Regions from separate parts of the Streptomyces sp. NBC_00466 genome, predicted to be linked through region 3. Evidence: riboswitches for the same ligand, from Rfam matches in the RefSeq annotation. Region 3 holds a riboswitch; each other region holds the start of a gene.

Region 1 (4,553 bases), 5.6 Mb from region 3:
GGTCAGAGCACGGGCCCGCTCCGCGTCGCCGCGCGCCACCGCGTCCACGATCGAGCCGTGCTCGGCCCAGGACACGACAGGGAGGGCCGGCTGGCCGACCGCGTACATCCAGCTGATCTTCTGCCGCAGCTGACCGAGCAGCGTGGTCAGCGCCGAGCTGCCCGATGCCTGCGCCAGCGTCTCGTGGAACCAGCCGCCGAGCGACCGCAGATCCTCGCCCTGGCCGTGCCCGGCCCGCTCCTGACCGAGCCTGACCAGGCCGCGGAGCACCTTCAGATGGGCCTCGGTCCGCCGCTGGGCAGCGCGCGCCGCGCCCATCGGCTCCAGCAGCATCCGTATCTCCAGCAGGTCGGCCGCCTCCTGCTCGGTCGGTTCGGCGACACAGGCGCCCGCATGGCGGCGGGTGACCACGAACCCCTCGGACTCCAGGGTCCGCAGGGCCTCACGGACAGGGACACGGGAGACGCCGTAGCGGCGCGCGAGCACCTCCTCCGTCAGCCGGCCACCCCGCTCGTACACCCCCGAGATGATGTCGTCACGGATTGCCGTGCATACCGAATGTGCGGGAACGCGCATGACCGAACCTCCGCATCGACGCCCGCATTTCGCGGTCCGTACGCACCTGTGCGGCGACTCTATGACAGGGCAGGTTAATTCCCGAAGGCCCCCGGTAAATCATGGATATCTTTTGGCCAGGCAAAAACCGGACGTACGAAGACCGGGCGCGGGGAAGATATCCGTGCGAATGCGAACACCGGAACGCGTGTGGCCGCGGCGCTTGGACGACAGGGCCGGGAGCGCCGGGGCCACACGGGCGGGACAGCCGGGGTCAGACGTTGACGCCGTGTGAGCGCAGGTAGGCGACGGGGTCGATGTCCGAGCCGTAGTCCGGTCCCGTGCGGGCCTCGAAGTGGAGGTGCGGGCCGGTGGTGTTGCCGGTGGCGCCGGAGAGTGCGATCTGCTCGTCCGATGTGACGGACTGGCCGACCGAGACGCCGATGGACGAGAGATGGCCGTACTGCGTGTACGTGCCGTCGTGCATCCGGATGACGATGTTGTTGCCGTACGCACCGCCCCAGCCGGCCTCCACGACCGTGCCCGCGCCGACGGCGTGGACCGGGGTGCCGCTCGCGGCGTGGAAGTCGATGCCGGTGTGGCTGCCGGACGACCAGAGGCTGCCGCCGGTCTTGTAGCCGGTGGAGACATAGGAGTTGGCGACCGGGACCACATAGGCGTTGAGGCGCTTGCGGGCAGCGGCCCGGGCCGCGCGCTGCTTGGCCGCCTTCGCCTCGCGCTCCCGCTCGGCCTTCGCCTTCGCGGCTGCGGCCCTGGCCTTGGCGGCGGCCTTGGCCTTCGCCACGGCCTCGGCGTGGTCGGCCTCGTGCTGCTGTGCGGTGACCTGGGCGGCTATCCGGTCTGCCACGGTGTCACCGACGAGGATGGTCCGGTCGAGACGGGCTTCCTGCGCGGTGGAGACCTGTGCGCTGTCGGCCATCGCCGGGGAGGCGAGGGTGCCGAGAACACCGGCCGTGGCGAGGGTGGCGACTCCGGCGACGCCCGCGGTCCTGCGGGTCAGGTGCTTCGGGGCACGGTGCTTGCCGGTAGGGCGGCTGAACGCCATGAAGAGGCTGGTCCTTTCCTTCCCTCTCGCCTACCGGGTTAGCTGACGGGTTCGGAGCAGGAAGGTCTCCTACGGGCCCGCCCCTGCGGAGCGGCCCCGATTCACCCCAGGGACTGAGTGGGTCCCCGGCTCCCCGGGCTCGCGCCTGACGGGGACTCGGCGATCGCTGCCCGGCGCCGCGGTTGCGGCTTACGTCCGACGGACAGCGAGTGCGACGGTAAGTGGTGCGTCCCGGTTGCGCCAAACAGACAGCGGGTTTTGTCGCACATCCCACAGGCACACGTACGGGCACACCTCCCGGAGGCCGCGCACAGCCCCGGCACGCAGCCGGGGTCCCGGCGGGCGCACTGCCCACCGGGACCCCGCAGATCCGCCCCGGCCGCCCGGCGCACCGGGTCAGCCGGAACTCAGCTCGCGACCACGGTCACTTCGCCGATGCCCAGCGCCCTGACCGGCTCCGCGATCTGCGCGGCATCCCCCACCAGGACCGTCACCAGCCGGTCGTCGGGGAACGCGGAGACCACGGCGGCGGTCGCCTCGACCGTGCCGGTCGCGGCGAGGCGCGCGTACAGCTGTGCCTGGAAGTCGTCCGGCAGGTGCTGCTCCACCTGGTCGGCGAGCGTGGCCGCGACCGCGGCGGCCGTCTCGTACTTCAGCGGTGCGACGCCCACCAGGTTCTGTACCGCGATGTCCCGCTCGGTGTCGGTCAGTCCGTCGGCGGCCAGCGTCCTGAGGACCTTCCAGAGGTCGTCGAGCGCGGGTCCTGTCGACTCGGTGTCCACCGAACCGCTGATGGCGAGCATGGCGGCGCCGGTGCCGTCGGGGGCGGAGCGGAGGACCTGGCTGAAGGCCCGCACGCCGTAGGTGTAGCCCTTCTCCTCGCGCAGGACGCGGTCCAGACGGGAGGTGAGCGTGCCGCCCAGGCAGTACGTGCCGAGGACCTGGGCGGGCCAGACACGGTCGTGCCGGTCGGCGCCGATCCGGCCGATCAGCAGCTGGGTCTGGACCGCTCCGGGGCGGTCCACGACGATGACGCGGCCGGTGTCGTCCGCGGTGATCGGGGGCACCGGCCGGGGCGTGCCCGCGTTGCCCTTCCACTCGCCGAGGCTCTCGGCGAGCACCGCGTCCAGGTCGGTCCCCGCCAGATCGCCGACGACCACGGCGGTGGCTGTCGCCGGCCGTACGTACGCGTCGTAGAAGGCGCGGACGGCGGCCGCGTCGATGCGCGCCACCGTCTCCTCGGTGCCCTGGCGCGGACGCGACATACGCGCGGTGGCCGGGAAGAGCTCCTTGGAGAGCTGCTTGGCCGCGCGGCGGGCCGGGTTGGCCAGCTCGTGCGGGATCTCGTCGAGCCGGTTGCCCACGATCCGCTCGACCTCACTCGGGGCGAAGGCGGGCGCCCGCAGCGCGTCGGCGAGCAGGCCGAGCGCCTTGGGCAGCCGGGAGACCGGCACTTCGAGGGAGACCCGGACCCCGGGGTGGTCGGCGTGCGCGTCGAGAGTGGCGCCACAGCGCTCCAGCTCGGCGGCGAACTCCTCGGCGCTGTGCTTGTCGGTGCCCTCGGAGAGGGCCCTCGCCATGATCGTGGCGATGCCGTCGAGCCCCTCGGGCTCGGCGTCCAGCGGGGCGTCGAGGCTGATCTCGACAGCGACGACCTGCTGTCCGGGACGGTCGCAGCGCAGCACCGTCAGGCCGTTGGGCAGGGTGGAGCGCTCGGGGGCCGGGAATGCCCAGGGCCTGGGGGCACCAGCCTGGGGCTGCGGGTGGAAGGCCATCATCACGGCCGCGGGGTCGGTCACTGGTCCGCCTCTGTGCTCTCGGTGGTCGCGGTGGCTGCGGTGGCCTCGTCGGACCCGCCGTCCGCACTGGTCTCTTCGGGCTCATCGGCGGTGACGGGCTCGTACACCAGCACAGCCCTGTTGTCGGGGCGCAGCCGGGCCTTGGCGACCTGCTGCACCTCGTCGGCCGTGATGTCGAGCACCCGGCCCACCGCGGTCAGCGCCAGCTGCGGGTCGCCGAACAGCACGGCGTACCTGCACAGTTCGTCGGCCCGGCCGGCGACCGTACCGAGCCGGTCGAGCCACTCGCGCTCCAGCTGGGCCTGCGCGCGCTCCATCTCCTCGGCCGTGGGGCCCTCGGCGGCGAAGCGGGCCAGCTCCTCGTCGACGGCCGCCTCGATCTGCGGGACCTCGACACCGCCCGATGTCTTGACGTCCAGCCAGCCGAGCGAGGGAGCGCCGGAGAGGCGCAGCATGCCGAAGCCGGCGGCGACCGCCGTACGGTCCCGGCGGACCAGCCTGTTGTGGAGCAGCGACGACTCGCCGCCTCCCAGGATGGTCAGCGCGATGTCCGCCGCGTCGCACGCGCGGGTGCCGTCCTCGGGGAGCCGGTAGGCGGCCATCAGGGCACGCGAGGGCACTTCCTCGTACAGCTCCTCGCGCACCTCACCGCCGAGGGTGTCGGGCAGCGAGCCGTCCCGCGGCGGCTGCTTGCCGTCGTGGGAGGGGATGGTGCCGAAGTACTTCTCGACCCAGGCGAGCGTCTGCTCCGGGTCGATGTCGCCGACGACCGACAGGACGGCATTGTTGGGCGCGTAGTTCGTACGGAAGAACGCGCGGGCGTCCTCCAGCGTCGCCGCGTCCAGGTCGGCCATGGAGCCGATCGGCGTGTGGTGGTACGGGTGGCCCTCGGGGTACGAGAGGGCGGTCAGCTTCTCGAACGCCGTGCCGTACGGCACGTTGTCGTAGCGCTGGCGCCGCTCGTTCTTGACGACGTCCCGCTGGTTCTCCATCGACTCCTCGTCGAGCGCGGCGAGGAGGGAGCCCATCCGGTCGGCTTCGAGCCAGAGCGCCAACTCCAGCTGGTGCGTGGGCATCGTCTCGAAGTAGTTGGTCCGCTCGAAGCTGGTGGTGCCGTTGAGCGAGCCCCCGGC
Region 2 (4,553 bases), 2.3 Mb from region 3:
CGACCTGCTCGGCGTCCCCCGTGAGGACCAGGACGACTTCCGCGACTGGGCGGGCATGATGATCCGTCACGGCGGCGGGCCGCGCGGCGGGGTCGCGCGGTCGGTCAAGAAGATGCGGAACTACCTCGCCGAACTCATCCACCGAAAGCGGGAGAACCCCGGCGACGACCTCATCTCCGGGCTCATCAGGGCGAGCGACGACGGCGAGCACCTGACCGAGAACGAAGCGGCGGCGATGGCGTTCATCCTGCTCTTCGCCGGGTTCGAGACGACGGTCAACCTCATCGGCAACGGTATGTACGCGCTGCTCCGCAATCCGGACCAGCGGGCGCGCCTGGAGGCGTCACTGGCGGCGGGCGAGACCGGCCTCCTCGCCACCGGTGTGGAGGAACTCCTGCGGTACGACGGGCCGGTGGAGCTGGCGACCTGGCGGTTCGCCACCGAGGCGCTGACCCTGGGCGGGCAGTCCATCGCGGAGGGCGATCCCGTACTGGTCGTGCTGGCCGCCGCCGACCGCGATCCCGAGCGCTTCGCCGAGCCCGACACACTCGACCTCTCACGCACCGACAACCAGCATCTGGGGTACGGGCACGGCATCCACTACTGCCTCGGCGCGCCCCTCGCCCGGCTGGAGGCGCAGACCGCGCTCGCCACACTGCTGCGCCGTCTGCCGGACCTGCGACTTGCGGCAGAACCTGGCGATTTGCGCTGGCGTGGCGGGCTCATCATGCGGGGATTGCGCACGCTTCCGGTGGAGTTCGGTACGCCGCCGAACTGACGGCCTGACCGGTGCATGACTGACGGGGTGTCAAGAACGTGACTTTCATGTGATCTCCACTGCATCGACTTGTGACTGGTGTTCGAGTGCGGCTACGTTCACCCCTCGACTCATCCGTCACACGGAAGGCCACCGCATGCGCACCGGGAACGGTCGGCACCGCCGCCCCCGTCAGGCCCCAGCTCTTGTCGTAGCGGCAGGAGTTACGGGCTCGGCCATCGCCCTTCCGCTGCTGGCGTCGACCGGCGCCCACGCGGCTGACGCCACGACCTGGGACCGGGTGGCGCTGTGTGAGAGCGGCGGCATCTGGAGCACCGACCTCAACAACGGGCACTACGGCGGCCTCCAGTTCTCGCAGGCGACCTGGGACAAGTACGGCGGCGGGCAGTACGCGGCCCGCCCCGACCTGGCCAGCCGCTCCCAGCAGATAGCCGTCGCCCAGAAGGTGTACGCGGCCGAGGGTGCGACCCCCTGGGCCAGTTGTGCGGCCATCGCCGGGCTGACGAAGGACGACGCGGACACGGCCACGGTGGACCCGGGCTCCCCGGACACCGCGAGCCCCAGCCCCACGAAGCCGTCCGCGTCCACCAAGCACCCGTCGGGCGCGGACACGGGTGCGGACGGTTCGAAGGGGACGCCGTCCACGCGGACGCCGTCGAAGCAGGCGAGTCCGAGCCCGTCCGATTCCCCCTCGGGCCCTCCGTCGGGTTCCCCTTCCGGATCGCCGACCCCATCATCACCGTCATCTCCGGCATCTGACCCTTCATCGGATGCATCGGACTCTTCCAGCAATTCGGGCCATTCGGGTTCTTCGGATACTTCGGGCTCCAGTACATCCGTCACGCCCGGCCCGTCGGACTCCGCGTCTCCCGCCCCTTCCGGCTCGGCGCACTCGGGGGTCGGCAGGCACCGGGGCGGCGAGGCCGCGGGCGACTCCGGTGCGAGCCATGACGAGACCGGCCGGCACGCTTCACGCGGCGGGGAGACGTCCCGGGATGACGCCCGTACGGACGGCAGCTACACCGTCCGCGCGGGTGACAACCTCTGGTCCATCGCGGAGGCGCACGATCTGCCCGGCGGATGGCCCGCGCTCTACGCGGCGAACCATCGGACCGTCGGAGGCGATCCGGACTTCATCGTTCCTGGCCAGAGCCTTGATCTCGACCGAAACCAGGGGTAGTTCGGGATTGTATGTCCGCTTCTGTTCGAGTGAGACATGACTCTCGTCGGCCCTGCTGAATGTCCGGACTGTCCGCCCGGCGTACGCCGTCCCTCACCTGCAGAAACGGGTAACGCGGGGTCGTAAACCAGGGATTTCTCCCCCGATGTTCATCTTTGAATATCGGGGGGTCCTGTGATTACGGTCAGACCGCTCGCACCGCGGGCCTCTTCGATCGCCACGCCGAATCCTGCCATCGGTCGAAGGGAAGCAGTTGACGCTAAGAAGCGCCGCAGGCAGGAGCGGGGGACCCAGGTAAGCGCCGGGGCCGGCCGTCCGTTCAGAGTCAGAGAACGGCACGAACCGGGACCGGCTTGGGGTGAAGCTGTGCGCTAGGTCGCGCAGCCGGGCAACTCATTGGCCCGAACCCGACAGCTCACCTCGTAGGCGTCGGTGAGGAGATCCGTCATGCTGTTTTCCAGCAAGTCCAAGCACCGTCGCCCCTCGAAGGCCGTTCGCGTCGCCACGCTCGCCGGTGTTGCCGGTGCCGCTGTGGCCGTTCCGCTGATCGGGGCGACCTCGGCCTCCGCCGCTTCGGTCTCCACCTGGGACGCCGTCGCGCAGTGCGAGTCCGGTGGTAACTGGTCCACCAACACGGGCAACGGCTACTACGGCGGCCTCCAGTTCAACAACTCCAGCTGGGCCGCCGCCGGCGGTACGCAGTACGCCCCGCGTGCCGACCTCGCCACCAAGGGCCAGCAGATCGCCACCGCCGAGAAGCTTCTCGCCATGCAGGGACCGGGCGCCTGGTCCTGCGCCGGTGCCGGCAACCTGACCAGCGGCGGTCCGAGCCCGGACGTCTCCACCGGTTCGAACAGCGGCTCCTCCTCGTCGAGCGCCGGCCAGCAGAGCAGCCACAGCGACCAGCAGTCCGCTTCGCGCAGTGAGGCCCGCACCAGTGCGCCGGCCGCCCCGAAGCACGCCGCTCCCCGCCACGCCGCGCCCACCACGGTCCAGAAGGGCGACGGCGAGTACAAGGTCAAGGCCGGCGACACCCTCGCCAAGATCGCCAAGGCCGAGCACGTCTCCGGTGGCTGGAAGAAGGTCTACGACCTGAACAAGGACATCGTGAAGGACGCCAACCTGATCTTCCCCGGTCAGCAGCTCCACCTGAGCTGATATCAGCTCTCCCCAGCACCCCCGGCCCGGCGCGACTCCCCCGTACGCGCCGGGCCGGGGGTCTCTCCGCCGGAGCCGCGTCCTGGTTCGTCCCGCGGCCCGTCCGGGGAGGGTGGCGTGGTCACCATCTGGTAAATTTGGTGACTTTCACACCGTCATACAAGCTTTTGGGCCCTTTTTCGTCCCAGGGTCCGGGCGCCCTGCCGGCTGATGGCTCCGAGCCGGTTAGGCTCATGCCGCAAGGCCACAGAGACCCTGCGCCCATAGCGTCACATCCCAGAAGGAGATGCTAGTGCCGTCCATCGACGTCGTCGTAGCCCGGGAAATCCTGGACTCCCGAGGCAACCCCACGGTCGAGGTCGAGGTCGGCCTCGACGACGGCAGCACGGGCCGTGCCGCCGTCCCGTCCGGCGCCTCCACCGGTGCGTTCGAGGCCATCGAGCTCCGCGACGGTGACCCCAACCGTTACCAGGGCAAGGGTGTCGAGAAGGCAGTCCTCGCCGTCATCGAGCAGATCGGGCCGGAGCTCGTCGGCTACGACGCCACCGAGCAGCGCCTGATCGACCAGGCGATGTTCGACCTGGACGCGACGGAGAACAAGGGCTCGCTCGGCGCCAACGCCATCCTCGGCGTCTCGCTCGCCGTGGCGCACGCCGCGTCCGAGGCTTCCGACCTCCCGCTCTTCCGCTACCTGGGCGGCCCGAACGCGCACCTGCTGCCCGTTCCGATGATGAACATCCTGAACGGCGGGTCGCACGCCGACTCCAACGTCGACATCCAGGAGTTCATGATCGCGCCGATCGGCGCCGAGTCCTTCTCGGAAGCGCTGCGCTGGGGCGCCGAGGTCTACCACACCCTCAAGAAGGTCCTGAAGACCAAGGGCCTGTCGACCGGTCTCGGCGACGAGGGCGGCTTCGCGCCGAACCTGGAGTCGAACCGCGCCGCCCTCGACCTCATCCTCGAGGCCATCAAGGAAGCCGGTTACGCGCCGGGCAAGGACATCGCGCTCGCGCTCGACGTCGCCGCCTCCGAGTTCTACAAGGACGGCAAGTACGAGTTCGAGGGCAAGTCCCGCTCGGCCGCCGAGATGACCGAGTACTACGAGGAGCTCGTCTCCGCGTACCCGCTCGTCTCCATCGAGGACCCGCTGTACGAGGACGACTGGGACGGCTGGAAGGTCATCACCGACAAGCTGGGCGCCAAGGTCCAGATCGTCGGCGACGACCTCTTCGTCACCAACCCGGAGCGGCTGGCCCGCGGTATCGAGGAGGGCTCCGCCAACGCCCTGCTTGTCAAGGTCAACCAGATCGGTTCGCTGACCGAGACCCTGGACGCCGTCGAGCTCGCGCAGCGCAACGGCTTCAAGTGCATGATGTCGCACCGTTCCGGCGAGACCGAGGACGTCACCATCGCCGACCTCGCGGTCGCCGTGAACTG
Region 3 (4,553 bases):
ATCGGGCCCTGCGGCATCGATCAGCGGCTTCGGATCACCGGCGAGGTACTGGCTCCAGGCCTTGGCGACCGGTACCCAGGAGGAGTCGTAGTACGGCGCGTTCTGGAAGAACCCGAGCAGTTCGGCGGGGCCCACGACCCCGCCGATCGGATGCTTCTTCGCTGTGGCGCGCAGCTTCACCCACTGCTGTTCGACGGCGGCTGCCGTCTTCCCGATGTGGAAGGCGGCGTCGTTGGCGGCGACCCAGTTCTGCCAGTCGTTCCAGCGGCCCTGGAAGGCGACGTCCTGGTTGAGGTTGGCCTCGTACCAGATGTTCGACTGCTTCGGGTCGACCACACTGTCCACGATCATCCGGCGGACATGGCCCGGGAAGAGCGTTCCGTACACGGCGCCGAGATAGGTGCCGTAGGAGACTCCCAGGTAGTTGAGCTTCTTCTCGCCGAGCGCCGCCCTGATGACGTCGAGGTCGCGCGCCGTGTTCGGCGTGGTCAGATACGGCAGCATCGCACCGCTGCGCTGCTCGCAGCCGTCCGCGTACTGCGCTGCGAGCTTGCGCTGGACCTGCTTGTCGGCCGCACTGTCCGGGACCGGATCGGCCTTGGGGGCGCTGACGTACTTCTGCGGGTCCATGCAGGAGACCGGCGCCGAGTGGCCCACGCCGCGCGGGTCGAAGCCCACGAAGTCGTACGCCTTGGCGGTGTTGACCCAGAGCGCGCTCCCGGTGGTGGACCTGGCGGGGAAGCGCATACCCGAAGCGCCGGGGCCACCGGGGTTGTAGACGAGGGAGCCCTGCCGCTGCGACGCGGTGCCGGTGCTCAGAGCCCGGTCCACCGCGAGCTTGATCGTCCGGCCATCCGGGTGTGCGTAGTCGACCGGCACGGTCACCCAGCCGCACTGGATGGGCTTCGCGAGCGCCCAGTCCGCAGGACAGTCCTGCCAGTCGATCCCGGCCGTCGCCGCCCGAGCGGCGGCGACGGCCACACCGTGCGCCTCCGGGCCGGCGTGGCCGCGGCCGTCGGCGGTGGCCGACGGCGCTGCCATGGCGCCGGCTATGAGAGTCGCCGCGGCCAGAGCGCCGGCCGAGCCGAGCACTGCGGTGCGTCTCACGTGGTACCTCCCCCTGTGCGAAGCGCCGTTCGTCCGGCGCTCTCCAGTACGTACCGGGGATCCTTTCTTGTGAACGGTCCCTGACAACAGGCCGCATGGGCGTTCTTTGCCAACCCGAAATGCGGAGAGACCGGTCCCGGTGAGCGGTGCAACGCGCGCGGATCCCCTCGCGCCCAACGGGGGGACGGGGGCGGTCAAGTTGGCCGGACGCCGGTGAACTCGGGCCACTCCGCCCCGCGTTGCCGATTACGGGTGACCCAGCCCCCTCAGGGCGCACGACGAGGCCGACGGTGCGTCAACCCTGGTGCGGACGTGCCGACATCACCGGCATCCGGGCCATGACACCTTCGCGCGGCATCCGCACAGAGATCCCCACAGGGGGAAAACCGGCGCGGATCCGGCTTTCGGGCGGTTGCCGGTACACCGATGGGCGCCCCCCGGAAGGCGTAGACACGCGGAGATCCAGTGGCCGCACCGAGTTGCACTTCGGACCGGCACTCCGCCCGGGACCCCTGCTGCGCCCCAGGTGAGGGCCGTGCGCCGACAGAATCCCCTGGTCCGGTTCCGGTGGCATCCACTCGAACAGGCCAGTGACCCCGAAGCATCACAAATCGGCGCGTACGCCGGGAATCCACCGTGCCATGGGTGAAGATCCGGGAGACGACAAGCCCCCGCCACCACGGCGGGGCGGTCCGGGCGGACGCCGAGTCCTGCCGCCGCTCCCGGATGTCTGGTCGACACGAGTGGATCGGCAGGAGTGGAGGACCCAGGCAGTCCGGGGCGACAGCGACGTCGCTCCTCGGGGTGAAGCCGCCTGGTGGGACGGCCGACTTGATCAGTCGGTCATCCTGCCGGGCGGCCGGGCAACTTCGCCGGCCCGAACCCGACAGGTCATCCTTCACAGGCGGTTTGCGAAGGGTTGCGCATGACTGCGCAGATTCATGTCCCGTCTCTTCTCACCCGGGCCGGAACAGCTTCGGCCCTCGCCCTCGCCGCTGTCGCGGGGACCTCGCTGGCACCGGGCGCGACCGCGGAGGCACAGGCCGCCGCGCACGCCTCCCAGGCCGTGCAGATCGCGGCCTCCAAAAGGGGTTCGCCCTATCAGTGGGGGGCGACAGGGCCATCCCGGTTCGACTGCTCGGGCCTGACGCTCTACTCGTACAAACAGGTGGGCAAACAGCTGCCCCGCACCGCCCAGGCGCAGTACAACCGCGTAAGCCATATCCCGGCCTGGGCCCGGCACCGGGGCGACCTGGTGTTCTTCCACTACGGCCGGAGCGTCTACCACGTCGGCATCTACGCGGGGCACGGGAAGATCTGGCACGCCCCCAAGACCGGCGCCGTGGTCAGGCTGGAGAGGATCTGGACCCACAGCGTCTGGTACGGCCGGGTGGGCTGAAGCCGCCGGGAGTCGTCGGCCGCGGGTTCGTTCAGCCCTGGACCGCGGCGGTCCAGGGCAGGGCGATCCAGACGGTCTTGCCGCCGTCCCGCGTCGGGGTGACCGACAGCCGCCCGCCGTTCTCGGCCGCCAGCCAGCGGATGATGACCATGCCCCGGCCGTTGTCCTGCTGCACCGCCGCGGGCAGCCGCTGCGGCCAGCGCGGATGGCTGTCGGTGACGCCGACGCACAGCCGCTCGTCCCGGTCCAGGACGGCCTGCACCGTGAAAGTGGGGGACGTGCCGAAGGTGTGCTGCACCGCGTTGGTCGCGAGCTCCGAGACGATCAGCCGGATGGTGTCCGCCAGCTCCGCGTCGGGAGGCAGCCCCCATCCGGTGAGCACACGGGCCACGAACGTCCGGGCGGCCGGTACCGAAGCCGGCTCGCTCGGCAGGGTGACTGAAGCTTCCTGGTGGTCTGCCATGACGGCCTGTCCCTTTCCCACCGCTGCCGGCGCGGATCTCGTGACGGATGCACTTCGAGACGGCCTCAGGTGGCGCTTCGTGCGAGCGTGACACTCATAGTGACCGCAGCACGGGCCATCCACAAAGATGTGCATATATCTGTCGCTCAAAGTGATGAACTCTGCGACGGAAGACCGTATTTGACGGCCGGGATGGCACGTTTGCAGAAACGGCCGACCGGAGGGAGAACGCGGTGCGGAGCAGCCCCGAGGTGCGCCGCGTCAAACTCGGTGCCGAGCTGCGCAGACTGCGTGTCCTGGCAGGTCTGACCAGCGCGGCAGCGGCCCGGCTCGCCGGCTGGCATCAGTCGAAGGTGAGCAGGATCGAGACCGGGCGCAGTGGTGTGAAGCCGTCCGACGTAGCCCTGTTGCTCCATGCGTACGGTGTGCGGGACACGGCGCAGCGCGAACTCCTGGAGGCGCTGTGCGGCGCGGGGGCCGACGAGAGCGCCGGCTGGTGGCACAGCTACCGGCGTCTGCTGCCCGCCCAGTACCGGGACTTCATCAGGCTGGAGTCCCAGGCGTGCACGGCGCACACCTTCGAGACGTCGGTGATGCCCGGTCTGCTGCAGACGCCCGGCTACGCGAAGGCGGTCACCCGGGCCTCGCTCGACGGGCTGCCGGCCCGGACCGTGGACTCACTGGTCGATGTGCGGCTGGCCCGGCAGCGGGTGCTGGACGCGGATCCGCCGCTGGAGCTGAGCGCGGTCGTCGATGAGGCGGCCCTGCACCGGCGGATCGGTGGGCGCGGGGTGATGGCGGAGCAGTTACGGCATGTACAGGAGGTCGCCCGGCTGCCTCATGTGCGGTTGCAGGTCATGCCGTTCGCCGCCGGAGGGCACCTCGGACTCACCGGATCTTTCACTATCTTCTCTTTTTCGAACATCATTGATCTGGATGTGGTCGTTCTTGACCATTTGATGAGTAGTCGTTATCTGGAACGGAAAGAAGAACTCAAGGCGTACAGCGCCGCGTTCCGCAGGATCCAGGCGCGCGCCCTTCCGCAGCAGCAATCGTTGGATCTCATCGCCGTGATCGGTGACGGCGTCTAGGGAGGCACCATGTCCGCACGTCCTGCGAACGTCCCTTCCAGTACTTCTCTGTACGGCGCGCGGTGGCGGCGCAGCAGCCGCAGCACCGGGATGAACAACTGCGTCGAGGCCGCGTTACTCGACGGCGGTCTGCTGGCCGTCCGTGACTCCAAGCGCGTGAACCACCCGGCGCTGCTCTTCGGAGCGGGCGCCTGGAGCTGCTTCCTGGCCTCGGTGCCCGACGCGGGGAGCCGTTGACCGGCGAATCGAGCGGGCAGCGGGTAACGGGCAGCGGTTAACAGGCTGCGGTTAACAGGCTGCGGTAACGGATACCCGTCAACAGGTGGGCGCGGTCCGCAGCACCGTGTCCACCGCCCACTCGATCTGTTCGTCCGTCAGGTCGGCGCGTGCGGTGAGCCGCAGCCGTGAGATGCCGTCCGGTACCGACGGCGGACGGAAGCAGCCGACCACAAGACCCGCCGCACGGCAGTCGGCCGCCCAGCGCACCGCCTGC

Evidence for each region. Region 3 has a riboswitch for cyclic di-AMP ahead of OG210_RS29430 (C40 family peptidase). Riboswitches for the same ligand answer to the same signal wherever they lie in the genome.
Region 1: another riboswitch for cyclic di-AMP. It lies ahead of OG210_RS04220 (M23 family metallopeptidase); the one in region 3 lies ahead of OG210_RS29430 (C40 family peptidase).
Region 2: another riboswitch for cyclic di-AMP. It lies ahead of OG210_RS19225 (transglycosylase family protein); the one in region 3 lies ahead of OG210_RS29430 (C40 family peptidase).

The regions. Positions count from the first base shown of each region.
Region 1 is NZ_CP107896.1:969,457-974,009, forward strand. It holds gene OG210_RS04215 (GntR family transcriptional regulator) at 1-576, opposite strand, end outside; gene OG210_RS04220 (M23 family metallopeptidase) at 830-1,621, opposite strand; cyclic di-AMP (ydaO/yuaA leader) riboswitch at 1,634-1,793, opposite strand; gene OG210_RS04225 (pitrilysin family protein) at 2,029-3,396, opposite strand; gene OG210_RS04230 (M16 family metallopeptidase) at 3,417-4,553, opposite strand, start outside.
Region 2 is NZ_CP107896.1:4,283,054-4,287,606, forward strand. It holds gene OG210_RS19215 (cytochrome P450) at 1-778, shown strand, start outside; gene OG210_RS19220 (transglycosylase family protein) at 915-1,958, shown strand; cyclic di-AMP (ydaO/yuaA leader) riboswitch at 2,216-2,402, shown strand; gene OG210_RS19225 (transglycosylase family protein) at 2,406-3,116, shown strand; gene eno (phosphopyruvate hydratase) at 3,403-4,553, shown strand, end outside.
Region 3 is NZ_CP107896.1:6,551,526-6,556,078, reverse strand. It holds gene OG210_RS29435 (alpha/beta hydrolase) at 1-1,107, opposite strand, end outside; cyclic di-AMP (ydaO/yuaA leader) riboswitch at 1,812-2,029, shown strand; gene OG210_RS29430 (C40 family peptidase) at 2,033-2,506, shown strand; gene OG210_RS29425 (ATP-binding protein) at 2,538-2,969, opposite strand; gene OG210_RS29420 (helix-turn-helix transcriptional regulator) at 3,203-4,060, shown strand; gene OG210_RS29415 (DUF397 domain-containing protein) at 4,070-4,297, shown strand; gene OG210_RS29410 (8-amino-7-oxononanoate synthase) at 4,376-4,553, opposite strand, start outside.